One region of the Oryzomicrobium sp. genome, then DNA from elsewhere that is predicted to be linked to it. Evidence: predicted binding sites of a transcription regulator. Region 1 holds the regulator's gene; the other holds the start of a gene.
The links. Region 1 encodes sigma-54, which starts transcription at its own class of promoters, with help from an activator protein. Its sites were predicted from a motif close to TGGCACGCTTNCTGCTNA; they were not measured.
Positions count from the first base shown of each region.

Region 2: V7Z98_RS12335 (pilin) is a predicted target of sigma-54. The motif match lies at 12,232-12,249, and genes of this name have one in related genera.

Region 1 covers NZ_DAISLS010000004.1:15,465-30,253, forward strand. Annotated here, with positions in the region: gene V7Z98_RS04315 (UvrD-helicase domain-containing protein) at 1-150, opposite strand, end outside; gene recA (recombinase RecA) at 307-1,332, shown strand; gene recX (recombination regulator RecX) at 1,351-1,797, shown strand; gene lptB (LPS export ABC transporter ATP-binding protein) at 1,802-2,578, shown strand; gene V7Z98_RS04335 (RNA polymerase factor sigma-54) at 2,658-4,163, shown strand; gene hpf (ribosome hibernation-promoting factor, HPF/YfiA family) at 4,176-4,496, shown strand; gene ptsN (PTS IIA-like nitrogen regulatory protein PtsN) at 4,751-5,236, shown strand; gene hprK (HPr(Ser) kinase/phosphatase) at 5,205-6,140, shown strand; gene V7Z98_RS04355 (PsiF family protein) at 6,179-6,496, shown strand; gene V7Z98_RS04360 (FHA domain-containing protein) at 6,621-7,535, opposite strand; gene ttcA (tRNA 2-thiocytidine(32) synthetase TtcA) at 7,702-8,649, opposite strand; gene V7Z98_RS04370 (pteridine reductase) at 8,688-9,434, opposite strand; gene V7Z98_RS04375 (class I SAM-dependent methyltransferase) at 9,624-10,778, shown strand; gene V7Z98_RS04380 (hypothetical protein) at 10,891-11,220, opposite strand; gene V7Z98_RS04385 (putative motility protein) at 11,367-11,567, shown strand; gene V7Z98_RS04390 (alpha/beta hydrolase) at 11,571-12,377, opposite strand; gene V7Z98_RS04395 (DUF2905 domain-containing protein) at 12,488-12,685, shown strand; gene V7Z98_RS04400 (DUF4124 domain-containing protein) at 12,722-13,207, shown strand; gene V7Z98_RS04405 (multifunctional CCA addition/repair protein) at 13,740-14,789, opposite strand, start outside.
Region 2 covers NZ_DAISLS010000011.1:141,809-156,597, reverse strand. Annotated here, with positions in the region: gene V7Z98_RS12390 (cbb3-type cytochrome c oxidase subunit I) at 1-1,236, shown strand, start outside; gene V7Z98_RS12385 (cytochrome c oxidase subunit 3 family protein) at 1,395-1,997, shown strand; gene V7Z98_RS12380 (cytochrome C oxidase subunit IV family protein) at 1,994-2,281, shown strand; gene V7Z98_RS12375 (CbbQ/NirQ/NorQ/GpvN family protein) at 2,322-3,131, shown strand; gene V7Z98_RS12370 (hypothetical protein) at 3,160-3,594, shown strand; gene V7Z98_RS12365 (4Fe-4S binding protein) at 3,594-4,619, shown strand; gene V7Z98_RS12360 (nitric oxide reductase activation protein NorD) at 4,621-6,492, shown strand; gene V7Z98_RS12355 (Crp/Fnr family transcriptional regulator) at 6,590-7,276, shown strand; gene V7Z98_RS12350 (CYTH and CHAD domain-containing protein) at 7,563-9,200, shown strand; gene V7Z98_RS12345 (SixA phosphatase family protein) at 9,767-10,231, shown strand; gene V7Z98_RS12340 (O-antigen ligase family protein) at 10,209-11,720, opposite strand; gene V7Z98_RS12335 (pilin) at 11,720-12,184, opposite strand; gene V7Z98_RS12330 (hypothetical protein) at 12,511-12,723, opposite strand; gene V7Z98_RS12325 (3',5'-cyclic-nucleotide phosphodiesterase) at 12,755-13,522, opposite strand; gene V7Z98_RS12320 (FHA domain-containing protein) at 13,519-14,268, opposite strand; gene V7Z98_RS12315 (TerC family protein) at 14,465-14,789, opposite strand, start outside.

The sequences.
Region 1 (14,789 bases):
GGAGCCGGGATGGAAGTCGCACTCCTCGATCAGGTAGGCGATTTTCTGGGTGATCACCCGGGTCTTACCCGAGCCGGCGCCGGCCAGCACCAGCAAGGGGCCGTCCAGGTAGCGGATCGCTTCGCGCTGGGGGGGATTGAGTTCTGCCATGGGGAAAACAGCGCGCCCCGCCAGGAGCGGGGCGCCGATGGATGCACGAGGCGCCATTTTAGCCCACCCCCGCACCGGACCGAGACGCAGGCGGCGGCTGCGAGGCTCGGGCCGGTTTGTGCAATAATCGGGCCATTCTTGCAAAGGATTCCCAATATGGACGAAAACAAAGCCAAAGCCCTGGCCGCCGCACTGGCCCAGATCGAAAAGCAGTTCGGCAAGGGCTCCATCATGAAGATGGGCGAAGGCAACGTCGAAAACGACCTGCAGGTCGTGTCCACCGGCTCCCTGGGCCTGGACATCGCCCTGGGCGTGGGCGGCCTGCCCCGCGGCCGCGTGGTGGAGATCTACGGACCCGAATCCTCCGGCAAGACCACCCTGACCCTGCAGGTGGTCGCCCAGATGCAAAAGCTCGGCGGCACCGCCGCCTTCATCGACGCCGAACACGCCCTGGACCCGGGCTACGCCCAGAAGCTCGGCGTGAACCTGGACGAGCTGCTCATCTCCCAGCCCGACACCGGCGAACAGGCCCTGGAAATCGCCGACATGCTGGTGCGCTCTGGCAGCGTGGACGTGGTGGTGATCGACTCGGTAGCCGCCCTGGTGCCCAAGGCCGAAATCGAAGGCGAGATGGGCGACTCCCTGCCCGGCCTGCACGCCCGCCTGATGAGCCAGGCCCTGCGCAAGCTCACCGCCAACATCAAGAAGACCAACACCCTGGTGATCTTCATCAACCAGATCCGCATGAAGATCGGCGTGATGTTCGGCAGCCCGGAAACCACCACCGGCGGCAACGCGCTCAAGTTCTACGCCTCGGTGCGCCTCGACATCCGCCGCATCGGCGGCATCAAGAAGGGCGACGAGGTGATCGGCAACGAAACCAAGGTCAAGGTGGTGAAGAACAAGGTGTCGCCCCCGTTCCGCGAGGCCATCTTCGACATCCTCTACGGCGAGGGCATCTCCCGGGAAGGCGAGATCATCGACATGGGCGTGGCCCACAAGATCGTCGAGAAGTCTGGCGCCTGGTATGCCTACAACGGCGAGAAGATCGGCCAGGGCAAGGACAACGTGCGCGAGTACCTGCGCCAGCGTCCGGAAACCGCGGCCGAGATCGAGGCCAAAATCCGCGCCGCCGTCGGCGTCGCCTTGCCCACCGGCGTGGCGGCCCCGGCCGAGGCCTAAGGCCGGCCCCGGGAGCGCATGGCGCCGACCGAACGCTCCCTGCGGGAACGGGCCGTCGCCCTACTCGCCCGCCGCGAACATTCCCGGTCCGAACTGGCGCGCAAGCTGGCGCCCCACGCGGAAAGCCGCGAGGAACTGGACCGGCTGCTCGACGAGCTGGCCGCCCGCAAGCTGCTCTCGGACGACCGCTACGCCGAGATGCGCGTGACGGTGCGCGCCGGCCGCTACGGCAACCAGCGGCTGCGCCAGGAGCTGGCGACGGCCGGAGTCGACGACGCCACCATCGCCACCGCCCTGGCCCAGGCCGACGACGAGTCGTCCCGGGCCAAGTCGGTCTGGCAGAAGAAATTCGGCACCCCCGCCGCGGATGCGGCGGAACGGGCCAAACAGATGCGTTTCCTCGCCCAGCGGGGTTTTTCCATGGAGATCATCCGCCGCGTCGTGCGCGGCCTCGATGACGAATGACCGCATGAACGCCGCCACCCTCACCTCCACCGCCCCGGCCCAGCCGGCGCCGGCCAGCCAGAGCCGCCTATCTGCCCACAACCTGCAAAAGCGCTACAAGAAGCGCACCGTGGTCCACGACGTGTCGTTCGACGTGGCCAGCGGCGAGGTGGTCGGCCTGCTCGGCCCCAACGGCGCGGGCAAGACCACCTGTTTCTACATGGTGGTGGGCCTGGTGGCCGCCGACGGCGGCGAGGTCTACCTGGACGAGGCCCGGCTGACCCACCAGCCGATCCACCAGCGTGCCCATCAAGGCCTTTCGTACCTGCCCCAAGAAGCGTCGGTGTTCCGCAAGCTGAACGTGGCCGAGAACATCCAGGCCGTGCTCGAACTGCAGAACCTGCCCGAGGACGAGGTGAAGAACCGCCTCGAATCCCTGCTCGACGAGCTGCACATCGGCCACCTGCGCGGCACCCTGGCGGTGGCCCTGTCCGGCGGCGAGCGGCGCCGGGTCGAGATCGCCCGGGCCCTGGCCACCAATCCACGCTTCGTGCTGCTCGACGAGCCCTTCGCCGGGGTGGACCCGATCGCCGTACTGGAAATCCAGAAGATCATCCGCTTCCTCAAGGCCCGCGGCATCGGCGTGCTGATCACCGACCACAACGTGCGCGAAACCCTGGGTATCTGCGACCGGGCCTACATCATCAACGAGGGCCGCGTGCTGGCCGCCGGTCGCCCGGACGAGATCGTGCACAACGACGACGTGCGCAAGGTTTACCTGGGCGAGCATTTCCGCCTGTGACCGCGACCCGCTCCATGCCCATGCTCCACCGCCCCGCCGCCGCGCCGCCCCATGAGGCAGCAGCCGGTTGCCGCTGCCGATGAAACCCAGCCTCCAGCTCAAGCTCTCGCAGCACCTGGCGCTCACGCCCCAGTTGCAGCAGTCGATCAAGCTGCTGCAGCTGTCGACCCTCGAGCTCAACCAGGAAATCGAGCAATACCTGCTGGAAAACCCCCTGCTGGAGCGGGAGGACGATTTCGAACCCGCCGCCCGCCCCGCCGAGCCGGGCTTTGCCGACGCCTTGAGCAGCGGCGAGCAGGCGGCCGACGGCAACGCCCAGGCGGAACGGGGCGAATCCGGGGAGAACGGCGAGTCCAGTGAATCCGGTGAAGGCAGCGACTACACCGCCGAGGGTGGCGACGCCGGCGTGGACGACGGCTGGTTCGCCGAGGGCAGCTTTCCCAGCGGCAGCCGCGACAACGACGGGGACGACGAGGGCGACGGCCAGGACATCCAGGCCGCCGTCACCAGTCTGAAGGACCACCTAAACTGGCAGTTGGGCCTGACCTCCCTGTCGGACCGGGACCGCAGCCTGGCCAGCTTCATCGTCGAAGCCCTGGACGACGACGGCTACCTGGACCAGTCCCTGGACGAACTGGGCGAAGCCCTGCCCCACGAGCTGGAGGTCGAGCCGGAAGAACTGGAGATCGCCCTCAAGCACGTGCAGAACCTGGACCCCACCGGCGTGGGCGCGCGCAGTCCCCAGGAATGCCTGGCCCTGCAACTGCGCGCCCGCCCCGCCGGCCCGGTGCGCAACCTGGCGCTGACCCTGGCGGAAAAGCACCTGGACCTGCTCGCCAACCGGGACTTCACCCGGCTCAAGCGCCAGCTCGGCTGCGACGACGAGACGCTGAAGGCGGTGCAGGCCATGATCATGGGCCTGGACCCGCGCCCGGGAGCCCGCTACGCGCCCCTGGAAACCCGCTACATCATCCCCGACGTGATCGTGCGCAAGGTGCGCAATCAGTGGGTAGCGAGCATCAACCCAGACGCCTTCCCTCGCCTGCGGGTCAACCGGCTCTACGCCGACCTGCTGCAAAAGCACCGCACCCGCGGCGAGAGCGGCGGCATGTCCGGCCAGTTGCAGGAGGCCCGCTGGCTGATCAAGAACGTGCAGCAGCGCTTTGACACCATCCTGCGCGTCTCCCAGGCCATCGTGGACCGGCAGCGCGCCTTCTTCGACCACGGCGAGGTGGCGATGCGCCCCCTGGTGCTGCGCGAGATCGCCGACATCCTCGACCTGCACGAATCCACCGTGTCCCGGGTGACCACCCAGAAGTACATGGCCTCACCCCGGGGTATCTTCGAACTGAAGTATTTTTTCGGCAGCCACGTGGCCACCGATACCGGCGGAGCCTGTTCGGCCACCGCCATCCGCGCCCTCATCAAGCAGCTGGTGGGCTCGGAAAACGCCAAGAAGCCTCTCTCGGACAACCAGATTGCTGACATCCTCGGCCAGCAGGGCATTGTCGTCGCCCGCCGGACGATAGCAAAATACCGGGAGGGGATGGGCATTCCAGCTGCCAATCTCCGCAAGTCCCTCTAAAGGAGTAGAACCATGAATCTGCAGATCAGTGGGCATCACCTGGAAGTCACTCCGGCGATCCGTGAATACGTGACCGGCAAACTGGACCGCGTCATCCGTCACTTCGACAACGTGATCGACGTAAGCGTGATTCTCTCGGTCGAGAAGCTGAAGCAAAAGGCCGAAGTGACCGTCCACGTGCGCGGCAAGGACATCTTCGTCGAGAGCGAGGATTCCGACCTGTACGCCGCCATCGACAGCCTGATCGACAAGCTGGACCGCCAAGTCATCAAGCACAAGCAAAAAATCCAGGATCACCACCGGGACGAGAAGAACATCCCCGTCGCCGAGTGATCTAACCAACGGATCGGCCGGGCCCCGCGGGGGCCCGCCGACTGTTCCCCTCACGGGCCCCTCGACCCTCGCTGCCCGGGGCGCAGCCCCCGTCAGCGCAACGACCGGAAATCCTGTATCCTCCCGGCCACGTTTCGCCCTTAGTCTCCGAGACCCCGGCCCGATTTCCTCCCGGCCCGCTCCGAATCCCATCGCCACACCGGTGGCACCGTGCATTCAAGGCTGGCCCGTTCAACGTCTCCGTGGATCGTCCGATGGAGCTCATCGCCAAACTCCTTCCTCTCGAAAACGTCGTCCTAGACCTGGAAGCGACCAGCAAGAAGCGGGTCTTCGAACAGGCCGGCATTCTCTTCGAAAACCGCAACGGCATTGCCCGCGCCACGGTCTTCGACAGCTTGTTCGCCCGGGAAAAGCTCGGTTCCACCGGGCTGGGTCAGGGCGTCGCCATTCCCCACGGCCGCATCAAGGGTCTCAAGGAAGCCGTCGGCGCCTTCCTGCGCCTGGCCGCGCCGGTGCCTTTCGACGCTCCCGACGGCAAGCCGGTGAGCCTGGTGTTCGTGCTCCTGGTGCCGGAACAGGCCACCGAGCAGCACCTGCAAATCCTGTCCGAACTGGCCCAGCGCTTCTCCGATCGCGGCTTCCGCGAACAGCTCGCCAGCGGCGGCGACGCCACCATCCTGCGCGACCTCTTCATCCACGGGGCACCCCATGCGCCAGATCAGCATCGCGCAGCTGTTTGAGGACCACCGCGACAAGCTCGACCTGACCTGGGTCGCCGCCAACGGCGCCAAACGTCATCTGGAACTCAAGGAGCGGGGCAACTACGGGGCCGACGTGGTCGGCCACCTCAACCTGATCCACCCCGAGCGCCTCCAGGTGTTCGGCGTGGCCGAGCGGGAATGGTCCCTGCGGGTCGCTCCCCAGCGCCTCAAGCAGCAGGTGGACGACCTGATCGCCGCCCACCCGCCGGCGATCATCATCGCCGACGGCCTGGAAGTCCTGCCCACCATCCAGGAAGCCTGCGAGGCCACCGGCACTCCCCTGTTCGCCACTCCCAAGCCCTGCTCGGCGGTGATCGACCTGCTGCGCATCTACCTGTCGCGCCGCCTGGCCGACACGGTGGCGGTGCACGGCGTGTTCATGGACGTGCTCGGCATGGGTGTGCTGATCACCGGCGACTCCGGCGCCGGCAAGAGCGAACTGGCCCTGGAACTGATCTCCCGGGGCCACGGCCTGGTGGCCGACGACGTGGTGGAGCTGGCGCGCATCGCCCCCACCACCATCGAGGGCCGCTGCCCGGGCATGCTCAAGGATTACCTGGAAGTGCGCGGCCTGGGGCTGCTCAACATCCGCACCATCTTCGGCGAGACCGCCTCGCGGCGGAAGATGAAGCTCAAGCTGATCGTGCACCTGCAAAAGCCGGTGGCCGGGGTGGAAAGCCCGCGCCTGCCGCTGGACGCCCAGACCCAGGACATCCTGGGCGTACCGGTACGCAAGGTCATCATTCCCGTGGCTGCCGGGCGCAACCTGGCGGTGCTGCTTGAGGCGGCGGTGCGCAACACCATCCTGCAGCTGCGCGGCATCGACAGCATGGAAGAATTCATCCAGCGCCAGCAGCGTGAATTGTTGGACGAAGACCTGTAAGCTAGTTCGCCGTCATCATCCCCTCTGGAGGAAGTGCCATGAAGACCCTAGCCGCCGCTGTCGCCCTGACCTTTGCCACCCTCGCCGCCGGCTCCGCCCTGGCCGCCGACGAGAAGAAGCCCACGCCCCAGCAGGAACGGATGAAGTCCTGTAACAAGGAGGCCGGCGACAAGGCCCTGAAAGGCGACGAGCGCAAGAAGTTCATGAGCTCCTGCCTCAAGGGCGAGACCGCCGCCGAGGACAGCAAGGCGACCCCGCAGCAGGAAAAGATGAAGTCCTGCAACAAGGAAGCCGGCGACAAGGCCCTCAAGGGCGACGAGCGCAAGAAGTTCATGAGCTCCTGCCTGAAAGGCTGAGGCGACGGCACCGGGCTGGGCTGCATTGCCGGCCCGCCTCATCAAGCACACAAACAAAAGGCCGATCCCGCGGGATCGGCCTTTTGCCTTGCACGCCCGGAAAACGCCCGGGGCCAGCGAGGGATCAGAGGTGCTCGAAGGTCACCACCTCCACCCCGGGGGCGGTGGTGGAATGGCCGAAGGCCAGCTGGCCAGCGCCGTTCAGGATGATCTCCTCGCGGCGCAGGAACATTTCCGGCCCCCCGGTGCAGACCAGGTAGGTGCCGTTGGTGCTCTGGTCCACCAGCACGAAGCCGCCGGGGCGGCGCTCGATGCGGGCGTGGCTGCGCGACACTTTGCCGTCGGTGACGATCACGTCGTTGCCGTTGCCGCGGCCGATCGACAGAGCCACGGAGCCCTCGTCGAGCAAATAGGCCTTGCCCCGGTAGCGCACGCAGAAACGGCCGCTGCCGGCGGGCGGGACCGGCTCGCCGATGCGGAGCCCCAGGGCGGCACCGGCCGAACCGTTGAGGTTGGCCACGGTGGTGGCGGTCAGGGGCATGGCGGTGGAGGGATCGGTGGTTTCCGGATCGAAGACATAGACCGGCGCCAGGCCGTCGGGCACCCCATCCGCTTCCACCAGATGCTCCTGTTCGTCGGGGGCCAGCATCTCCCGGGTGCCAGCGTCCAGGGCCACCCGGCCGGGCACGCAGAGGTCGGCCAGGCGGGCGGCGCGCTGCGCCACCGCGGCATCGTCCAGGGCGCCGGCGCACAGCCCCAGCTGCAAATCGAGCTTGATGCCCGATACCGGAGGCAGGTCGTCCACCCGCACCAGCATCTCCAGGGTGCCATGCCAGGCGCTCTCGGCGGACGGGAAGCCGGCCACCATCTGGCCGCCGACGCACTGGCCGACGACGCCGCCGGCCCCCAGCACCGAACGCTCTACCCGCTTCAGGCAGCGGTCCACGGCGTGCTGGGCCTCCAGCCGGCCGATCTTGCCGGCCAGGCGGGCCGACCCCACCACGTCGATATGCAGTACCAGCGCCACTGGATTAATCATGGCGTTCCCCCCGGTTTGCCCACATGCGTGCCACCCCCATACAGTGTCGATCCCAGTCGATTCTTAGTTAGTGTGCGAGGCTGCCAGGCGCCGGTTCCTCCCGGAACCGGTCTGGCGGCCAGTGTAGCAAACCGTTTATTGTCCGGCTGCCACGTTGCCGCCCATGTCATCGTGCTACGACCGGGAGCGGAAAATTGCCCAGCGGCGTATCGCTGCCATCCTCCGCGCCGCCGCCGGCCCGGGCCCAGGCCGCGGCGTCCATGGCCGGCATCACCGGCGGCAGCTCGGGGGCGTCGAAGGCCAGGTCGCCGCCGTCGGCATCGGCCGGGTCCATACCCAGGCGCAGGCCCTTGAAGTCGAACAGGGCGTTGTCGGCCAGATGGGACGGCACCACGTTCTGCAGCGCGGTCATCACCGATTCGGTGCGGCCCGGGTACTTGCGGTCCCACTCGGCCATCATTTCGCGGATCTTCTGCCGCTGCAGGTTCTCCTGGGAGCCACACAGGTTGCAGGGGATGATCGGATAGCCCATGCCCCGGGCGAAACGGGCGATGTCGGCCTCGTCGCAGTAGGCGAGGGGGCGGATCACCACGTGGGCGCCGTCGTCGGTCACCAGCTTGGGCGGCATGGCCTTGAGCTTGCCGCCGAAGAACAGGTTGAGGAACAGGGTGTGCACGATGTCGTCCCGGTGGTGGCCCAGGGCGATCTTGTTGGCGCCCAGCTCCTTGGCGGTGCGGTAGATGATGCCGCGGCGCAGGCGCGAGCACAGGGAGCAGGTGGTCTTGCCCTCGGGAATCTTCTCCTTGACCACCGAGTAGGTGTCGGCCTCGACGATGCGGTGTTCGACCCCCAGCTGGGCCAGGTAGGTGGGCAGCACGTCGGCGGGAAAGCCGGGCTGCTTCTGGTCCAGGTTCATGGCGATGATGCGGAACTTGATCGGCGCCCGCTCGCGCAGGGCCAGCAGCACCGACAACAGGGTGTAGGAGTCCTTGCCGCCGGACAGGCACACCATCACGGTGTCGCCGTCCTCGATCATGGCGTAGTCGCCGATGGCCCGGCCCACCTGGCTCTCGAGCTTCTTCTTGAGGCGCAGGAAATTGTTCGAAAATTCCACGATGCTGCTTCTTTCACGGGCGCCAGCGGCACCCGATTTCAGAGGTGGGCGCTGCGCCCACCGTCCACGTTGATGACCTGGCCGGTGACGTAGGTCGCCTCGGCCAACAAGAAGCACACCGCCCGAGCGATGTCGTCCGGGCTGCCCTCGCGCTTCAGGAGGGTGTGATCGACGATGGCCTGACGGGCCGCCGCCGGAAAATCGTCGCCTTCAGGCCACAGGATCGGCCCCGGCGCCACCGCGTTGACCCGCACCGCCGGCCCCAGCTCGACGGCCAGCGCCCGGGTCAGGGTGAGCAGGGCGCCCTTGGCGGCGCAATACAGGGCGTAGCCCGCCAGAGGCCGCTCGGCGTGGATGTCGGTGATGTTGACCACCGCGCCGCGGCTGGCCGCCAGGGCCGGCGCCGCCGCCTGGGTGAGGAACAGGGGCGCCTTGAAGTTGCTGCCCACCAAGTCGTCCCAGGCTGCCTCGGTGATCTCCCCCAGCGGCGTGGGAAAGAAGCTGGAGGCGTTGTTCACCAGTCCGTCGAGGCGGCCGAAACGCTCCAGCACCCCGTCCACCAGGCCGGGCAGGCTGGCGGTGTCGAGCAGGTCGGCTTGCAGGCAGGCCGCCGATCCCGGGCGCAGGGCCTCGAACTCGGCGGCAAGGGCCTGGGCCTCGGCGGCGGCGTGGCGATAGTGCAACGCCACCGTCGCCCCGGCGCCGTGCAGGCGGCGGGCGATCGCCTCCCCCACCCGCCGGGCCGCCCCGGTCACCAGAACCACCTTGCCTGCCAATTCGTGCATCGCTTCCTCGGCTTTGTCCCGTATGTTGCGCTAAGTTTGCGAATTTTAACGGATTGCCCGATGATTCCGGCCTTTTCCCGAGCGCCGGAAGGCGTGAAAAATTTCACACACCAGGAAATATTTCACACTTCGCTTCCCTTCGCCTCTCCGTCCCTCCTCCGCGGTCCCACTTCCCCAGCGATCCCTGCCATGGCCCTGCCCCTGCCCTCCCCCGACGCCCAAGCCGCCAGCGACGCCCTGAGCGACCAGCTCCGTGCGGCGATCCGCGAGGCCGGAGGCTGGCTGTCCTTCGCCCGCTTCATGGAACTGGCGCTCTACGCCCCCCGGCTCGGCTACTACGCCGGCGGCGCCCACAAGTTCGGCGCGGCCGGGGATTTCGTCACCGCGCCGGAACTGACGCCCCTGTTCGCCCAGGCTGTCGCCGTCCAGGTGGCCCAGGGCATGGCCGGCAGCGCGCCCCAGGTGCTGGAAGCCGGCGGCGGCAGCGGCCGGCTGGCCGCCGACCTGCTGCTCGCCCTGGAAGCCCGGGGTGCACTGCCGGACACCTACGCCATCCTGGAAGTCTCCGGCGAGCTGGCCGCCCGCCAGCGCGACACCATCGCCGCCGCTGCCCCCCACCTGCTGCCCCGGGTGCACTGGCTCGACCGGCTGCCGGAACGCTGGCGCGGCGTGGTGCTGGGCAACGAGGTGCTCGACGCCATGCCGGTGCAACTGGTGCGCTGGAGCGATACCGGGCCCCAGGAACGGGGCGTGGCCCTGGCAGAGGACGGCCGCTTCGCCTTCGCCGACCGGCCCGCCGCCGGGGCGCTGGCCGCCGGCGCGGCACGGCTGGCCGGGGACTACGGCATCGCGCCGGGCTACCTGTCGGAAATCAACCTGGCGGCGGAAGCCTGGATGGGCGAATGGGGCCGGCGCCTGGAGGCCGGCCTGGTGCTGCTGTTCGACTACGGTTTTCCCGGCCGGGAGTACTACCACCCGGACCGCCGCGCCGGCACCCTGATGTGCCACTACCGGCACCACGCCCACCCGGACCCGTTCTTTTTGCCCGGCTTGCAGGACATCACCGCCCACGTGGATTTCACCGCCATGGCCGAAGCGGCCTTTACCGGCGGCCTGGACGTGCTCGGCTACACCGGCCAGGCGGCCTTCCTCTACAACTGCGGGCTGCTCGACGCCCTGGCCGCCCTGCCCGACGAGAACGCCCGGCTGCGCGCCACCGGCGCGGTGCACAAGCTGACCTCGCCGGCGGAAATGGGGGAACTGTTCAAGGTGCTGGCCTGCGGCAAGGGCCTGGCCGAACCCCTGGTCGGCTTCGCCCGCCACGACCGGCTGGCGGCGCTGTAAGCCTTCGGCTCTCCCCGCCCGGGCGGCGGAGGGTCATTCGGCGGCGTCTTCGCCCGGATATTGTCCGGATTCGGGCCGCCGCGTACGGGCCGGCCAGGCTCCGAATTTCGTCTCAGGCCCCGTCCTTGGCCTGCCAGAGGGCCCGGGCGAACGCCTTCCAGGCGTCGTTGCCGTGGGCCAGGATGCCCTGGTCGGCGCTGTGCTCCATGGTCATCAGCATGATCCCGGACAGGCCGAACAGGTCGAGCTTGGCCTGGGCCAGATGGTCGCCGCCGGCGGCCTGCTCGCGGATGCGGTGCAGGGCGGTCTCGTCGAGCATCTCTTCGGCCAGGGCACGCATCTGGGCGGGGTTGCCCCAGTCGGCCCCGAGAGCGATCAGGCGGCGGGTGATTTCCAGGGAAACGGCGTCGGCATCTTGGCCGTAGCGCAGGGCATCGATCATGGCGTGTCCTTGTAGGCATGTGCGTGCCGGCGGGGCTCGTGCCCCCGGCCGGCACGGGCGGGATCGACTATGATAAAGTTGTTGCCGTACGTTGTTGTCTGTTGTTTGCTTGCCGCCCTCCGGGGCCGATGAATCGGGAGAGTCCGATGGACGTCACCAGCATTGCCGCCACCGCCACGGCCATGACCACCCTCAACCAGACCAACCAGGTCCAGTTGAGCGTGCTCAAGAAGGCTATGCAGATCGAGCAGCAGGGCGCCATGGCCCTGATCGCCGCCCTGCCCCAGCCCGTTCAGTCCGCCAATCTGCCGGACCACCTGGGCCAGAACGTCAACACCACCGCCTGAGGCTCACAGCTCCAGGCTCTCCAGCCAGGCGGCCAGGTGCTCGGCCACCTGGAGCCAGTCCCGTTCCAGCATCATGCCGTGGCCCATGTCGGGGAAGACGTGGGCCGGCACCCCGTAGGCCCCCGCCGTGGCCCGCACCTGGGCGGCCGGAATCAGCCGGTCCGCCTCCGCCCCCATCACCAGCAGGGGCGGCACCCGCATCGCGTACAGCCGCGGCAGGTCGAACAGGCTCATGTCCCACAGCGCCCGGGACGATTCCCCCTGCATCAGTCCGTAGTAGCGCTCCAGCCGCGCCTCATCCATCGGGTGGGCGAACAGCACGTCGGCCAGCAGGTCAGGATGGGCCGCGTGGCCGGCCATGTAGCGGTTGATCTCGCCGAACAGGTCGGGCCGGGCCAGGGCCAGGTGCATGGTGCTGGCCGCCAGCCCGTGGGGCGGCACCGCGGCCAGCAGGGCCGCCGCCGGCCAGGGTTCGTCCTTGGCGTATTCCAGGCACTTCTGCACGACGAAACCGCCCATGGAATGGCCGATCAGCACCGGCGGCCGCTCCATGCCGGCGGCGACGAAGCGCACGTCGCGCACGTAGTCGCCGATGCTCCACCAGTCCAGGTGGTCGTGCCCCTCGCTCTGGCCGTGGCCGCGCAGGGACACGGCTTGGGTCACGTAGCCCCGGGCGGCGAACCAGGCTAGGAAGTACTCGTCCCAGCACCAGGCGCCGATGAAGGCGCCATGGACGAACAGCAGGGGCACGGGCTTGCGCGCCACGCCTGCGGGCGGCAGGCGGGTGATGATTTCCAGTTTTGGGGTCATGGTCGGATCAGGAGAGCGGAGGGAAACCGCCCCGGCGCATCGGCAAGGCGGCGGGGCCGCCGGCCGGGAGGGCATGGTTAAATGGCGGCTTCGGTTTTGGGTTTTTTGTCATGCTGAAGTGGATTATTGCATTGGGCCTGGCGGTCATCGTCATCGGCGTGCTGCATCCGGCCATGGCCCGGCGTCTGCCCCTGGGCCGGCTGCCGGGCGATGTGCGTGTGGCCTTCCGCGGTCGAGCCTACCATTTTCCCTTTACCACCACGTTGCTCTTGTCGGCCCTGCTGGGCCTGGTACTGCGCCTGCTGTAGGCCGGAACCGGCAACGGCCCTGAGACTCCAACCGCCATGACCCGCGCCCCCCTGCTCTGCCTCCTCCCCGCCATCCTGGCCCTGGCCGCCGTTCCGGCGAGCGCCCAGATGTACCGCTACGTGACCCCGGACGGCCGCGTCGTCTTCGGCGACTCGGTACCTGCCGGCGCCCGCAAGGTGGAAAGCATCGCTCCGGCGGACACGGTGACCCCCGAGCAGAGCGCCGAGGCCCAGCGCCGCCTGCAACAGGAAAAGGCGGAAGCCGCCCAGGGCGATGCGCGCCAGGAGCGCTTCGACGCCTCCTACGATGCCCTCAAGGCGGCGGAACAGAACCTGGAGGCCGCCCGGCAACGGCAGAAGGACGGCGAGGAGCCCCTGCCCGGCGAGCGGGTCGGCAACGTGGGCGGCACCTCGCGCCTGCGCGAGAGCTACTTCCAGCGCCAGGAACAGCTCAAGGCCGACGTGCAGCGGGCCGAGCGCAAGGTGGAAGCCCTGCGCTCCCAGACCCGGTCCCTGGAGTAAGGGCCGCCGGCTGCGGCCGGCGCCGTGGGTATGCGGCTACGGCCGTACCGCCCCGACCCTCCCTCTCCTGCTCATCCCTCCCGTTCAGCGTCTTCGCCCGTCGCGGGCACCGGCATGTCCCGACATGCCTGGCGGCGCCATCGCCAACGGGTGCCCGGGGCGTCCGGGGAGCACTTTCGATCTATTAATTTTCTTCATGTTTCCCAACAGGCGGAGCGCCAAAAACCAATACTGGCGCGGACCTTTGCTTTCCGCCAAGCTGGATAGATGAATTTTATTAATACATTCGGCGCCGCCTAGCCGCTCCGTCGTCCCTATTGCCTGCCCGATACCAACGGCTAGCCGGTCCAGCCCGGGCGGATCGGCCAGCCTCACGACCCCGCAGCGCCCCCTGTGGAAAGACGCACCCCGCTTGGCGTTCCCGCGCATGGCCGTGCAACGCTGCAGCGTCGACCGTTCCTCACATCCTTTATCGGAAAATCGGCCAGGGGCGCCGGGTTACAGGCGCACGCCCGTCCAGCCCCTCTACCCCTTAGCCGGACAACGCCTCGGCCACCGCCCGCACCCGGGCCTGGTGCAGCCGCTCGGGGATGGTCGCCGGCTTGCCCGCTTCCTGGCACTGCCGGGCGATGGCGCCGCCGTCCACCGCCGCCGCCGCGGCCCGGGCCCGCTCCCACAGCGCCGCTGCCGGATAGGGGTCGTCACCATGGCCGAGGCGCCCCTGGGCGTCGCAGGCGCAGGCGGCGAGGAGCTGGGCGAAGCGCTCCGGGCGGCGGAAGGCGTCGCAATGCTCCAGCACCTTGACGTAGGTGGACGGGGTGAGGTGCTCGTCACGCCCGGCGGCCCGGTGGATGGTGCCGTGGTAGCGGGTGCACAGGCGGGCCAGATCGCGGCAGTCGGTCGGCACCTTCCAGCGGGCGGCCAGGGCCTCCACCAGGGGCACGCCGCGCTCTTCGTGGCCGTGGTGGCGGGGCAGGTACTCGGCCGGGGTGGTGCCCTTGCCCAGGTCGTGGCACAGGGCGGCAAAGCGCACCGGCAGGGGCTCGCCCCGGGCCGCGGCCCGGTCGAGCACCAGCAGCAGGTGGGCGGCCACGTCCCCTTCCGGGTGGAATTCGTGGCGCTGGGGCACGCCGAACAGGGCGTCGATCTCCGGCGCCAGCCGGGCCAGGGCGCCGCACTCGCGCAGCACCTGGATCAGGCGCGACGGCGCCGGCTCCATCAATCCGCGGGAAACCTCCTGCCAGACCCGCTCGGGCACCAGGTGGTCGGCCTCGCCGTCGTCCACCATGCCGCGCATCAGGGCCAAGGTTTCCGGCGCCACGGTGAAATCGGCGAAGCGGGCGGCGAAGCGGGCCAGGCGCAGGATACGCACCGGGTCCTCGGCAAAGGCCGGGCCGACGTGGCGCAGCACCTTGGCGGCCAGGTCGGCCCGGCCGCCGTAGGGGTCCACCACCGTGCCGTCGCCGCCCACTTCCTCGGCCATGGCGTTGATGGTCAGGTCGCGCCGGGCCAGGTCCTCTTCCAGGGTGACGTCTTCCGCCGCGTAAAAGGCAAAACCGTGATAGCCGCGCCCCGTCTTGCG
Region 2 (14,789 bases), on a different contig from region 1:
GCCCGCATGGTCCACACCAACCTGCTCATCGTCTGGCTGCTGTTCGGCTTCATGGGCGGCGCCTACTACCTGATCCCCGAAGAATCGGAAACCGAGCTGTACAGCACCAAGCTGGCCATGCTCTTGTTCTGGGTCTTCCTGATCGCCGGCGCCCTGACCATCGTCGGCTACCTGGCCGTGCCCTACGCCACCCTGGCCAAGTACACCGGCAACGACCTGCTCGAAACAATGGGCCGGGAGTTCCTGGAGCAACCGCTGATAACCAAGGTGGGCATCGTCATCGTTGCCCTGGGCTTCCTCTTCAACATCACCATGACGGTGCTGAAGGGCCGCAAGACCGCCATCTCGACGGTGCTGCTGCTCGGCCTGTGGGGCCTGGCGGTGTTCTTCCTGTTCTCCTTCTACAACCCGGTGAACGTGGTCGAAGACAAGTTCTTCTGGTGGTGGACCGTGCACCTGTGGGTCGAAGGCGTGTGGGAACTGATCCTCGGCGCCCTGCTGGCCTTCGTGCTGATCAAGGTCACCGGCGTGGACCGGGAAGTGATCGAGAAGTGGCTGTACGTGATCATCACCCTGACCCTGGTCACCGGCGTGATCGGCACCGGCCACCACTACTTCTGGATCGGCACGCCCGAGTACTGGCAGTGGTGGGGTTCCATCTTCTCCGCCCTGGAGCCGATCCCCTTCTTCGCCATGACCGTGTTCGCCTTCAACATGGTGAACCGCCGCCGCCGCGAGCACCCCAACCGCGCCGCCACCCTGTGGGCGCTGGGCACCGGTGTGATGGCCTTCCTCGGCGCCGGCGTGTGGGGCTTCCTGCACACCCTGGCTCCGGTGAACTACTACACCCACGGCACCCAGATCACCGCCGCCCACGGCCACATGGCCTTCTACGGCGCCTACGCCATGGTCGTGCTGTGCATGATCAGCTACGCCATGCCGATCATGCGCGGCCGCGCCGCCAACTCGAACAAGGCCCAGGTGCTGGAGATGTGGAGCTTCTGGCTGATGACCATCGCCATGGTCTTCATCACCCTGTTCCTCACCGCCGCCGGCATCCTCCAAGTGTGGCTGCAGCGCGTCTCCGACACGCCGCTGCCCTTCATGGTGGTGCAGGACAAGATCTCCCTGTTCTACTGGATGCGCGAATGGACCGGGGTGGTCTTCCTGATCGGCCTGGTGCTCTACATCCTCAGCTTCTTCGTCAAGGGCGAGGAGCAGGCCAAGGCCGCCTGACCCACCCGGAAAAACCGGATCGATCCATCCACCCGTCCCGAAACCGGCCAGGGGTTCCATCCCCCGGCCGGCCCCGGACTTGCCAGCGCCCCGCTCCCGGGGCGCTTTTTTTCTTTCGATCAAGGAATCGGGCCGGCGACCTGCCTATCGTTGGCGCCATGAGCACCGAATCCCTCGCCCTGCCGGCCACTGCCGGCACCGCCCCTCCCGAACGCCGTCTGGCCGGCGACCTGGCCATCTGGGTCTTCATCTGCGCCGAGCTGCTGGCCTTCGCCGTGTTCTTCGTCGCCTACGGGGTGGCCCGGGCCAAGCACGTGGACATGTTCAACACCGGCCAGCTGACCCTGGACCGCAACGCCGGGGCCCTCAACACCGTGCTGCTGATCACCGGCAGCTGGTTCGTCGTCCAGGCCGTGGCCCGCCTGCGCGGGGGCGACCCACGCGGCAGCGCTGGGCGCCTGCTGCTCGCCCTGGCCTGCGGCGGCGGCTTCCTGGTGGTGAAGGTGTTCGAATACAAGGCCAAGTTCGCCCTGGGCATTTCCCTGTCCACCGACACCTTCTACATGTTCTACATCTCCCTGACCTTCTTCCACCTGATGCACGTGCTGCTCGGCATGGTCATCCTGGCCCTGCTGTGGAACAGCCTGCGCCGGGGCCCTGGCCCCACCACCCTGTCCAGCCTGGAGAGCGGCGCGGCCTACTGGCACATGGTGGATCTGGTCTGGATCATTCTCTTCCCCCTGGTCTACGTGATGCGATGAACGCCCCGGCCCTTTCCCCTGCCCCCTCCCCGGCGACGCCCCGCGCCGCCCATCTGGTCTATGCCTTCCTGCTCGCCGCCACCGGCCTCACCTGGTTCCTCGGCGAAACCGGCGCCGCCGGCCCGGCAGTGATGGCGGTGCTGATGGGCGCCGCCCTGCTCAAGGGCCTGGCCGTGGCCGGCGAGTTCATGGAGCTGCGCCACGCCCCGCGCCTATGGCAAGCGGTGGTGGCCGGCTGGCTGTTCTTCGTCACCGGCTGCCTGGCCGCCGCCTACCTGGCCTGACCCTTCCCGCCCGACGCCCACCTTTTCCGCGAGGCTTCCCATGAACGCCCCCCTGCCCTCCCAGGCCGCCATTGAGCTGCCCTTGTACGCGCCGGCCGGCAACGAGATCGAGCTGTTCGAGCACGCCTTCAAGAACCGCCTGCCGCTCCTCATCAAGGGCCCCACCGGCTGCGGCAAGACCCGCTTCGTCGCCCATATGGCGGCGCGCCTGGGGCTGCCGCTGCACACCGTGGCCTGCCACGACGACCTGACCGCTGCCGACCTGGTGGGCCGCCACCTAATCGAGGGCGGCGGCACCGTATGGTGCGATGGCCCCCTGACCCGGGCGGTGCGCCACGGTGGCCTGTGCTACCTGGACGAGGTGGTGGAGGCGCGCAAGGACACCACGGTGGTGCTGCACCCCCTGGCCGACGACCGGCGCATCCTGCCCATCGACCGCACCGGCGAGGTCCTGGAGGCGCCGGACGACTTCATGCTGGTGGTGTCGTACAACCCGGGCTACCAGAACCTGATGAAGAGCCTCAAGCCTTCCACCCGGCAGCGCTTCGTCGCCCTGAGCTTCGACTTCCCCGCAGCCGAGCGGGAAGAGGCCATCCTGATCGGCGAGGCCGACATCGACCGGGACCTGGCGCGCCGCCTGGTGGGCATCGGCCGGGCTTTCCGCGCCCTCAAGGACCGGGACCTGGAGGAAGTGGCCAGCACCCGCTTGCTGGTCTATGCCGCCACCCTGATCCACGCCGGCCTGGAGCCCCTGGCGGCCTGCCGCGCGGCGCTGGTGGAGCCCCTCTCCGACGACCCGGAAACCGTGGAGGCGCTGATGGAAATCGTCGCCGCCACCTTCGGCCGCTGACCCCTCCTCCCGTTCTGCCACCCCGACCATGTCCGCTCCGGACCATTCCGAGCCCAACGCCGATTCGGCCAACGATCCGGCCAACGACCCGGCGGCCGTCCCCGGCCTGCGCCTGGCCGTAGCCGCCGAGGGCCTGTTCCTCGCCAACCTGCTGGTGGCCCCAGGGCTGGCCTTCCTGATCCTCGCCGCCCTGTGGTGGCGCCATCGCCTGAGCGCCCCACCCCTGGCCCGCCAGCACCTGTGGCAGGCGGTGGCGGTAAGCTTCTGGGGCGGTGCCCTGCTGGCGACCGTCTCGACCCTGTTCATCGTCGCCGGCGGGCTGACCTGGGCCTGGACCTGGGTGGCGGTGATCCTCTATTTCACCTGCATCCACTCCACCCTGGTGCTGTTCGGCATGTTCGGCCTGTCCCGGGCCATGGCCGGTCAGCCCTACCGCTACCCGCTGATTGGGCCGTCCCGGTGATGAAGGACCGCCGCCAGACCCTGCGCGCCCTCACCCAGATGGGCTTCTTCGCCCTGTTCGTGGTGACGCCCCTGTTCGACCTGTTCCGCTACGACCTCACCGCCAACCACGCCTGGTTCCTCACCCTGCCCTGGCACCTGGGCATGGACGACCTGCTGGCCGGGCGCCTGAGCGCGGTGGAGGCCGGCGGACGCATCGTCCTCTTTCTCTTCGCGCCGATCCTGCTGCTCGCCGCCGCGGTGATCTTCGTCGCCTGGAAGTGGGGCCGCCTCTACTGCGGCTGGCTGTGCCCGCACTTTTCGGTGGTGGAGACCATCAACCGGCTGATGCTGCGCGCCACCGGCAAGCACAGCGTGTGGGACCGCCAGCCGGTGCCGCCCTGGCAGCCCGACGGCGCCCCGGCGCTGCGTGACGCCCGCTGGTGGCTGCTCACCGTGCCGCTGGCGGTGGGCTTCGCCTTCACCTGGGCGGTGGTCTTCCTCACCTACCTGATGCCGCCGTTCCAGGTCTATGGCGGCCTGCTCGGCGCTGCCGGCCTGGGGGCGGGCGTACTCAGCCGCTACGAGTGGATATTTCTCGCCGCCGCCACCACGGTGATCAGCCTGGAATTTCTCTTCGCCCGCCACCTCTTTTGCCGCTACGCCTGCGCCGTGGGCATCTTCCAGAGCCTGGCCTGGATGGGCAACAAGAAGGCCCTGGTGGTGGGCTTCGACCGCAGCCGCCTGGCCGAATGCGCCGATTGCCAGGGCGGCAGCAAGGGCAGCCACGGCAGCGCCTGCGACGCGGTCTGCCCGATGCGCCTCAAGCCGCGCAACCTCAAGCGCTGGATGTTCGCCTGCACCCAGTGCACCCAATGCCTCACGGCCTGCGCCACCACCAACCGGGACAATCCCCGGGGGCCGCTCTTGACCTGGGTCCAGGGGGAGGCGGCGCGGCAGAACGAAGCCGGTTTCAGCGCCCGGGACGGTGTCCGCGAGGACACCCGCCCTCCCACACCGGCCGCGGAACGAGGCGAAAGGAACTGACATGGAAGAATGGGTCGGCGGCCTCTGGCACCGCTTCATCACCCGCCGCGCCGGCGGCCACTACCCGGAGGCGGCGGTGGCCCTGGGCGAAGTGGACAAGACCCTGGGCATCCTCTTTCGCGCCTTCGGCGGCGACGGCGGGCTGACCGTGAGCGCCGCCGCCCTGGAAAACCATGGCGCCCGCCGCACCTGGCTGAAGCGCCTGGCCGGCAGCGGCGAGCGCACCGCCCCGGCCCGGCGCGACGGCGAGGCCCTGCGCCTGCCGCCGGAGATCGCCTGCTTTCCGCTACGCGAGCACAACCGGGACCTGTACCTCTGGCTCGCCGGCCTGGCCGCCAGCCCTCATACCGAGGATTTTTCCCAACCCTGGATCGTGCGCAACCAGCGCGCCGCCGTGGACACCCTGGCCCGCTACCCGGGCCTGCGCCCCCGCTACGAGGCCCTGGTGGCGGCCTGCCTGGCCGAGCGCATCGCGCCAGCGGACCTGCCTGCCGACGAAGCCGCCCAAGAGGCGGCCCTGCGCCAGGCCCTGGCCGACCCCGGCACGGTGGTCGGCCTGCCGCCGCTCACCTCGCGGCAGAGCCGTCCGCCCCAGCCGGTGCCCCTCTGGCTGGGCTGGCCCGGCGACACCCCGGACGACGGCAGCCGCCCCCCCGGAGCCCCCAGCGACGCCCTGCCGCCGGAAGGCGGCGGTGGCCACGGCAAGGCGGACGACGGCAAACGCCGGCACAAGGCCGAGCGGGAAGAGGCGCCGGACAACGAGAATTCGTTGATGCTGTGCTTCCGCGCCGAAAGCCTGCTCTCCTGGGCCGAGTACGTGAAAGTGAACCGGCCCACCGACGACGAGCCCGATCCCCAGGCGGCGCAGGCCGCCAACGACATGGACCAGCTCTCCGTCGCCCAGGACGGCCAGACCACCGCCGGCCGGGTGCGCTTTGACCTGGACCTGCCTTCCGCCGCCGAGGACGATGCCCCCCTGGGCCCGGGTATCCCCCTGCCCGAGTGGGACTACCGCAAGAACGCCCTGCTGCCCGGCCACGTGCGCCTGCAACCCCTGCTCGCCGCCAACGCCGCCCCGGCGCCGCTGCCCGAGTCCCTGGTGCGTCCGGCGAAAAAGCTGCGCCAGCAGTTCGCCGCCCTGGCGCCGCAACGGCGCTGGCTCAAGCAGCAGCCCGACGGCCCGGAGCTGGACGTGGACGCCTGCGTGCGCTGGCAGGCGGACCGCCGCGCCGGCCATACGGGCAGCGGGCGGGATGGCCTGTACCTCGCCCAGGTGCCGCAAGCCCGAGAGCTGGCCTGCCTGCTGCTGGCCGACCTGTCCCTGTCCACCGACGCCTGGGTGAGCGACAGCCAGCGCATCGTGGACGTGATCCGCGACGGGCTGATGCTGTTCGCCGAGGCCCTGTCCGGCAGCGGCGACGCCTTCGGCATCTACGGTTTTTCGTCGTTGAAGCGCGGCAACGTGCGCTTCCATGTGCTCAAGGATTTCGCCGAGCCTTACGGGCCAATCCCCCGGGGGCGGCTGCTGGCGATCAAGCCCGGCTACTACACGCGCATGGGGGCGGCCATCCGTCAGTCCGCCAACATCCTCGCCGAGCGGCGCGAGAAGCAGCGCCTGCTGCTGATCATCACCGACGGCAAGCCCAACGACCTGGACGTCTACGATTCCCGCTACGGCCTGGAAGACACCCGGGCGGCGGTGTTCGAGGCCCGGCGCCTGGGCCTGCAACCGTTCTGCGTCACGGTGGACCGGGAAGGGGCTGACTACCTGCCCCACCTGTTCGGGCCGGCCGGATATACGGTAATCCGCAATCCCGACGACTTGCCCCGCCGCTTGCCTCTGCTGTACGCTCAACTCACCCGCCAACCTTAGCCAAAATACTGGCTTTCACAGGGGGGGACGGGTCCGCGCTGCCCCGCTGCCGGCCTCGACACCAATGCCAGATCCACGCCAGACGATAGGGACGCCCTTGGACGCCACCACCCTCAACATTCCCGCCCTGCTCGCCCGCATCCCCCTCTTCAACGGCCTGGCCGAACCGGAAATCGGCCGCATCGCCAAGGGCACCCGGGAAATGGCGGTGCCCCGCGGCGAAATCCTGTTCCACCCCGGGGACCCCTGCCAGGGCATCTTTCTGGTGGTGTACGGCCAAGTGAAACTGTCGGTGGTGTCGCCCCAGGGCAGCGAGAAGGTGGTGGAGATCATCGGCCAGGGCCAGACCTTCGGCGAGGCGGTGATGTTCCTGGAAAAACCCTACCCGGTGCTGGCCCAGACCCTGGCCGATTCAACCCTGCTGCACATCTCCCGCCAGGTGATCTTCGACGAGCTGGAGCGCGACCCGGCCCTGGGTCGCAAGATGCTGGCCGGCCTGTCGATGCGCCTGCACCGCTTCGTCGCCGACGTGGAGAGCTATTCCCTGCACACCGGCCGCGAGCGGGTGATCGGCTACCTGTTGCAGAAGGCCCCCCCCGCCACCGGCAACGAAACCACCGTGACCCTGTCGGTGAGCAAAGGCATCATCGCCTCCCGCCTCAACCTGACCCAGGAACACTTCTCGCGCATCCTCCACGACCTGTCCAGCCGCGAGCTGATCAAGGTGGAAGGCCGGCGCATCCAGATTCCCGACGTCGAGCAGCTGCGACACTTCGAGGGCTGAGGGCAGGCGGGCCTCCCCCCGCCCGCCATCCTGTGCCATATTTCGCTTTCCGGGGCAGCCCCGGGTCTCCTGCCGCCCGCCATATCCAGGGCTGGCAGGGTGCGGACCGCAGGGTTGCCCCGTGCCACCGATTTTACAAACCCCGCGCCAGTAGGGCGTTTCCGGCCGACCTTCCTGGAAAGCCAATATTGGCGCGTCCTTCCTGAACCGCCGTCGCCGACCGTAATCCGGGAACCTGACTCCGCCCCGGGCACCAGCGCCCGACTCCGCGCCCCGCCACCCTGCCATGGCCACCGAAACCGAACTCAAGCTCGCCCTGGTCCCCGCCGGCATCCCGGCGCTGCTCGCCCATCCCCTGCTCTCCGCCGCGCCGCCCCGGCGGACCCGGTTGGCCAACACCTACTTCGACACGGCGGACCTGGCCCTCCTGGCCCGCCGCTTCGCCATCCGCCTGCGCAGGGCCGGGCGGCGCCGGCTGGTGACGATCAAGGGCGAGGCGAAATCCCCCGGCGGCCTGTCGCGCCGGGCCGAATGGGAAGCGGAAGTCCCGGGGGACGTCCTGCGCTTCGATCATGTAGACGCCCCCGAGCTGCGCGCCGAGTTGACCGCACTGCTGCCCAGCCTGCGCCCGGTGTTCAGCACCGACTTCCTGCGCCTCACCTGGCAGGTCCGGCGGGGCGTGAGCACCATTGAGGTGGCCTTCGACCGGGGCCGCATCCTGGCCGTGCCGGAGGACGGCGACCCGGCCCACCCTCTGCGCGAAGCCATCTGCGAAGTGGAGCTGGAGCTGCTCGAAGGCCAGGACGACGACCTGCTTGCCCTGGCCGAGGCCTTGGCCGCCACCCTGCCCCTGCTGCCCGCCCCGGCCAGCAAGGCCGAGCGGGGCTACCGGCTGTACCGCCAGGAACGCCCCGTTCCCGTCAAGGTGCGCGGCAACGGCTACCTGACGGCCGCGACGCCTCTGGAGGCCTTCCGCGGCTATGCCTTCGCCTGCCTGGAATCCTTCAACCGCAACGCGGCGGGCTTTCTCAGCGCCCACGGCGGCAAGGGTGCCGGGGCGACCGATCCGGAATTCATCCACCAGGCCCGAGTCGCCCTGCGCCGCCTGCGCTCTGCCCTGCGCCTGTTCGCCGACGCCCTGCCACCGGATTACCTGGCCCACTGGCAGCCGGCCCTGGCCGCCCTGGCCAACGCCCTGGGGCCGGCCCGGGAATGGCAGGTGCTGGCCGACGACCTGCGCCGCCATCCCTCTTCCGCCCAGCCCCCACGCCAGTTGGCGCGCCTGCTCGCCCACCTGGCCCGCCACGAGCGGCAGGCCCTGGCCCATGCCCGCCAAGTGTTGGCAGCAGCGGACACGACCCATCTGGTGCTCGGCTTTCTGCGCGCCACCCTGGCGCTGCCGCCCGATCAAACCGGGGTGCTCCCGGGAAAAACCACCGGCAAGGACGCCGCCCCTGGCGCGAGCCGTGAAACGGTCACCAGCCGCGCCCTGCGCCGCGCCGGAAAATCGGTGCAGCGCCGCCTGGCCCGGCTGCAAAAAGACGCCGCCGGCGCCGCCGACCGCCCGGAGGCCCTGGCCAGTGACTGGCACCGTCTGCGCATCGCCATCAAGCGCCTGCGCTACAGCCTGGACGCCCTCGCCTCCCAGGTGCGCCCCCGGGATCTCAAGGTATGGAACCGCCACCTGCTACCCTTGCAGGATGCCCTGGGCCAGCTCAACGACAGCGCGGTAGGCATCGCCCACCTGCGCGCAAGCGCGCCTCGCCCGGACGATTCCCTCGTCGCCCCGGCCATCGCCCGGCTGGAGGGCCGGGCCGATGCCTTGTTCCTGATTCTGCCTACGCTGGTAGCACCGCTGGCGAATCTGGAACCGCCTCGATTGAAGAAGTCCGGTGCGAAAAACAACCCCAACACGGCCGGCTGATACGGGCGGCCACCAGGCTGGTGATCGACGGTCAGGCAATCAGCGGAAAAAATGGTGCTGCATCGCAAGCAACGCACCGGTGCGGCTTGAGTGACGCGATGCCGTCGCCGCTTTGCTCTTTGGATGGAACTATATTGATGGCTTGCTGAACCGCCTCCAACGGAAAGACCACGGAGGCGCGGAGAGCTGGAAGAGATGCAAAAAGACTTTTCCCTAATGCTTGGGGCTTTCTCGGCCACTGCATTCAAGCCACTCTCGGCGCGCTCTTCTTTCCACAGTCTCGACGTTGAAAGTGGCTTGCTTTTACGGGCGGCAAGTCAAATACATGTCCCCCTTTTGTGCGCCCCCCAGCAGCCGCAAGAGGATTCGCATGGATCGGCCTGCACGCTGGAATCGCGGCGAGCTGCCGCAGACGGCACCATAGCCCCCGCTGACACGAAACGCTTGAAGGCGAATCCGACCGGCCCCATGCGGCCGTAATACCCCCATAACCTGCCATGACTACCCTTGCGCCCGCTTCATCCCCTGCCACCGAACCGAACGCGCCCCAGCGCGAGGGAGTCATCATGGATTTGCTGCTCTGGCGCCACGCCGAAGCCGAAGACGGCCCGGTCGACCTGAAACGCCGCCTCCCCCCCCGCGGCGAAAAACAGGCCGCCGCCATGGCCAAATGGATCAAGGCCCACGCCCCCAAAGGCCTGCGCGTCCTCGCCAGCCCGGCGGTCCGCACCCAGCAGACCGCCACCGCACTGGAAATGCCCTTCGAAACCCTGAACGCCCTGAAACCCAACGCCAACGTCGCCGACGTCCTGGCCGCCTGCGGCTGGCCAGACGGCAGCACTTACGGAAACGCGGTATTGGTGGTGGGGCACCAACCGACCCTAGGCCGTATCGCCGCCCTGCTACTTGGCGGGCACGAGGCGGAGTGGAGCATCAAGAAGGGCGCGGTGTGGTGGTTGACCAAGCGGGTACGGCAGGGGGATGGGCAAGTGGTGCTGCGTGGGGTGATCAGTCCGGATTTCCTACCTTAGCCGTTGGCGCCTGATGAGACGGCGCCTTCTTGAACCAGGGTGCAGGGTAACGGTCGTCCCAAGAAAAACCTATGATCCCCTGCTGCCAGAAACGAGGCTTGAAGGGCTGTCCAGGGTACTTGGCCATATAAGCCTCGTCGTGCGCAGCCAGCCGAGGTGCGCCTTGTTGCGCCAGCCACACGAGAAAAAAGGCCAGTAGCAGTGCTCCACCACTCCACACGCATCTCCACCACAAACGCGGGCAAGTATTGGAAACCGCCGTCCCACGAGAACCGGAATCAGCTACGCCCCAGGCCCAACCGATAACCCCGGCCAGTAGCACCTGACTATAAGGCATCACCGGCAGTCCATCGAACAGGGAAACGCCCACAGCCGTCAGCAAGGCTGCGCTCAAGCACACCCGCACCGGATCGTCAGTTACCGCCATGGCGGGGGTGGGGAAAAGTCGACGCATCCCAGCCACTACCAAGGCAATCCCGACCACAGTCAAAGGGAGCCCCCACTCCACCGCCAATTGCAACGGTAGGTCGTGGGGATGGGCCGCCGAAAACCCTGGGGCCTCGGCAAAGTGCATCGGCCCAATTCCCGCCCAGGGATGCTGGCCGATCAGGTGGAAGCTGTCGCGCCAGAGGTCAAATCGGCCGGAAGAATCCGTGGCAGACGAGACGGTTGCCAAGCGGCCATTATCCGTAAGAAGGGGAATCCCCAAACTTTCCGGCAACTTGACAAATACGGCCCAGAAGAGCCCCCCCCCTCCAGCGGCGACGATCCCCTGCCACCGGACCCACTGGCGCCCTACACTTCCCCACCGACACCAGCTCCACACTGCCACGCCAAGCAAAGTCATCCAGACTGCCCGCGTCCCGACCACAAAGGCCAGTGACCACCAGGCCATTGCTGTTACCAGGGTGACTCCCCGCATCGCACGAGGGAACTCCCGGTTCATCAAGGGCAGCACCAGGAGTGGCAAAGTCAGCGCTTGGGTCTGAGAAAAAAAGCGGCGGTTTGCATAACCGGAAAACAAATCCCGCATTTCCAAGGCTTCGCCATAACCCAGTTGCAGGCTGTACACGAGGCCAAAACCCCATAGATAGCTTAGGCACATCAACAGCACGATCCAGGATGCACCTTGATCGAATCGAGCCGGGTCGTACCGGCGCAGACGAGCCACTGCCCAAGCAGTAGCGGCAACCCCACAAAATACGGCCACTTCAGCCAGCGCCCAACCTGGATAAGGCGCCAAGCCGACACAGAGCAGGATCAGGCCAAAGCCACGCCAATACCACCGAGAAACTTGTGAGGGGACAAGCCAAGCTACAACTGCTAATGCACCAGCAAACAGCCAGAGTTGAGCCCACCGTTGCTCGTCATGCCACGAGAAGCCCGTTCCCCATCCACTTCGATTACTCACAAGCAGATAAATGACCAACACTGCCGTCAAGAAAAAAAAAGCCCCACCGATGTGGGGCTTTTGGACTGCTGAATTCATCAAGTCGTCACGCTAACGGTCGGGGTAGCGCTACGGCAGTTGCTTGGTAGGAATTTGTAGAGCGTATTAGCCGCGTTGGTCCCGCACGTCCACGTCAGCGCCGAGCTAAAAGTACCGCTGGGTGCCAAATAAACTTTTTGGCCATCCAAGCCGGTACCAGTAGCCTGGACAGTAATTTCGATGCCATTAGCAGCAGTCCAAGCCATCCCGCTAACATACTTGCTATTCGTTACATCAAAACCAGCCGAATTAGCATCGGTAGGCAGACTTCCGTTAGTGGCAATGAACTCAGCAACAGAAGCCTTGGCCGCATCCAGGCGAACCACCACTTCCGAAACCTTGGCCCGCGCCATATAGTCTTGGTAAGCGGGCAGCGCCACGGCAGCCAGAATACCGATGATCGCCACAACGATCATCAGTTCGATCAGGGTGAAGCCGGCTTGGGCTTTCTTCATCATAGTCATGACAGTTCTCCGTTTAGAAATTGGCCTCCGGGGAGGTTGTTTTTCCTTATGCAGTCTCCGTGCCAAGTACGAATCAACATGAAATATTCCCTTGGAACAAGGTGCTCCGATCCGATGCCAAACGCCCCCTCGTAACTTTCACCACTAAACGTGACGTAAACCGTCACATCCCTAACGTGCTACGTCACTCCGCCCCTCTCGCTTCCAAGTAAGGGGCATTGCACAACATCCAGGAAGACGTTGTCACTGAAGCACAGGAGTACCCGTACTGCGTCCCCCATGGACATAGCCGGCTTATGGAGAGAGGCGATACCCATCATACGGGCCTACCAGCTCATCGGCGCCCTTGTCGCCCATGCGCTCATGGTGGCCCCGGCACACTCAGGGAATGTTGTGCAGGTGCTTGGGCCAAGCAAGGCTCCAAGCATACGGATAGTGGTGACGATGTGTTGGTTGATGACCACCTGCTCGGTCTCTGTCAGGTGAAAGTCGGCCATGAGGCCTTCGCTGGCTTCGTCTGCCGCCTCGGCCAGCACCACGGCGAGCTTCTCCGGACATCGGCACCCTAGGCTACAGGTCGAATGCCTGGTTGTGCCGCAGCATACGCGGCGCCACGGCGACGGCCAGGGACTCCAGCTCGGCCATGGTTTCTTCGATTTGGCCGGTCTTGAGGTGGGTGACGAAGACTTCGGCGCTCCCCGTGTAGTGCACCAGCTCCTCGGCCAGCAGGGCCGGGCAGAGGTGCTTCGACAGCTCGGCCAGCTGCCGCTCCCGGTTGGGGAAGGCGCACTCAATGACCAGTACGCGCAGGTCGGCAATGGCGTTCAGCAAGGGCCACAGGGCCGGGTTGCGGGTGGTATCGCCGGTGAACACGAAGCAGCCCCGGGTGCCGACCAGGTGGTAGCCGACCGTGGGCACGGTGTGCTCCGCCGGTAGGGCGGTAACGTGCCGGGTGCCGTCGGACCAGGCTTCGCCCGCCTCGATGGGGGCGTAGCAAAGCATGGGAGCAGCCGCGGGAATGGTGGCGAAATCGGGCCACACCTCCCAGTTGAAGATGTGCCGGGCCAGGGTATCGATCACCGCCTGGGGTGCATGAACGGTGATCGGCCGGCCGTCGCGGCGATCCATCACCGTGTCGAGCAGCAGCGGCAGGCAGGCAATGTGGTCCAGGTGGGCGTGGGTGAGGAAGACGTGGTCGATGGCCGCCAGTTCGGCCAGGGACAATTCGGCGACGCCAGTGCCGGCGTCGATCAGGATGTCGTGGTCCACCAGGAAGGCAGTGGTACGCAAGTGCCCCCCGCCGATGCCGCCACTACAGCCGAGCACGCGGACTTTCATGCCACACAGCTCCCGGAACCGAGGCGGAAGGCCATGCGCACAGCGGCGATCTCGATGATGTCGCCATTGGCCAGACGTTGGACCGGCGCAGTCACCGGCCGGTCGTTGACCAGGGGGTGGTGCGGGCCTTCCACGTAGCGGAGGGCGTAGCCATCGGGCTCGCGCAGCACCAGCACCACCTGGACCCCGGGCTTGCCCAGGGTGGTCTTGTCCTTGTCGAGCCCGAGCCGGCGCCCCTGGTTGTTGCCGTTGAGCACTTCGAGGTAGGCGCCGCCGGCCGTGGCCGCGCCGGGAGCGGTACCGCTCGGCTGCGATGCAGCCGCCGCAGGCGCAGAGGATTGGGCACGGGTCGTGTAGCTGCGGGCAAAGGCCGACTCGGTCGACTTGCCCTCGCCCCCTGGCACCTGGCTGTCCACCGCCAGGGCCTCGCCGTAGCTGGCCGGGTCGCCCGGCCCCGGCGGCGCATTGAAGAACTTGAGCTTGTACTTGCCCAGTTCGATCACGTCGCCGCTTTGCAGCACCACCTTCTTCACCGGCTGGCCGTTCACCAGAGTGCCGTTGGTGCTGTCCAGGTCTTCCAGAAAGGAATCGTTGAGCACGGTGACGATGGCGGCGTGCTCGCCGGAAATGGCCAGATTCTCGATCTGGATGTCGTTGCTGGGCTTGCGGCCGATGGAAATGCGCTGCGTGCTCAATTCCACTTCCTTGAGCACCAGACCATCCATGGAAAGAACCAGCTTCGCCATATTCCCCCGCTCCATCGGCCCCATGCCGTGCCGGAATTGTGGCAGCGCCCTTCCGGCCCCGTCAAACGGGGAGGGAGCGCCACTGTGCATTCCGTCGCACCGGAAAATTCCCAGTCTCTTCACCCGCGGCCCAGCGCCCGGTACCGCGGCCGCTCATTGTTTTACGCCCCGCTCTTGGCGGGGAGGCAGCCGCCGTTCAGCCCTCGTCGGCCTCTGCGGCGCGCACGTCCTGGCGCCACGCCAGCCAGCGTCCCAGGGCCACCACCAGCACGGCGCCCAGAGCACCACCCAGCCAGTGATGGAACGGCGCGCCAGGCGCCTCGGCGCCGAGCAATTTGTCCAGGTAGGGATGGGTCACCGGATCGGTGACCAGCATGGTGCCGGCCACCCAGCCGAGCAGGCCGCCGCCAGCCATGATGATGGCCGGGTAACGGTCCATCAGCTTCATCACCCCCTGGCTGGCTCCGATGATGAAGGGCACGCTGACCGCCAGGCCGAACACGATCAGGGGCAGGCTGCCC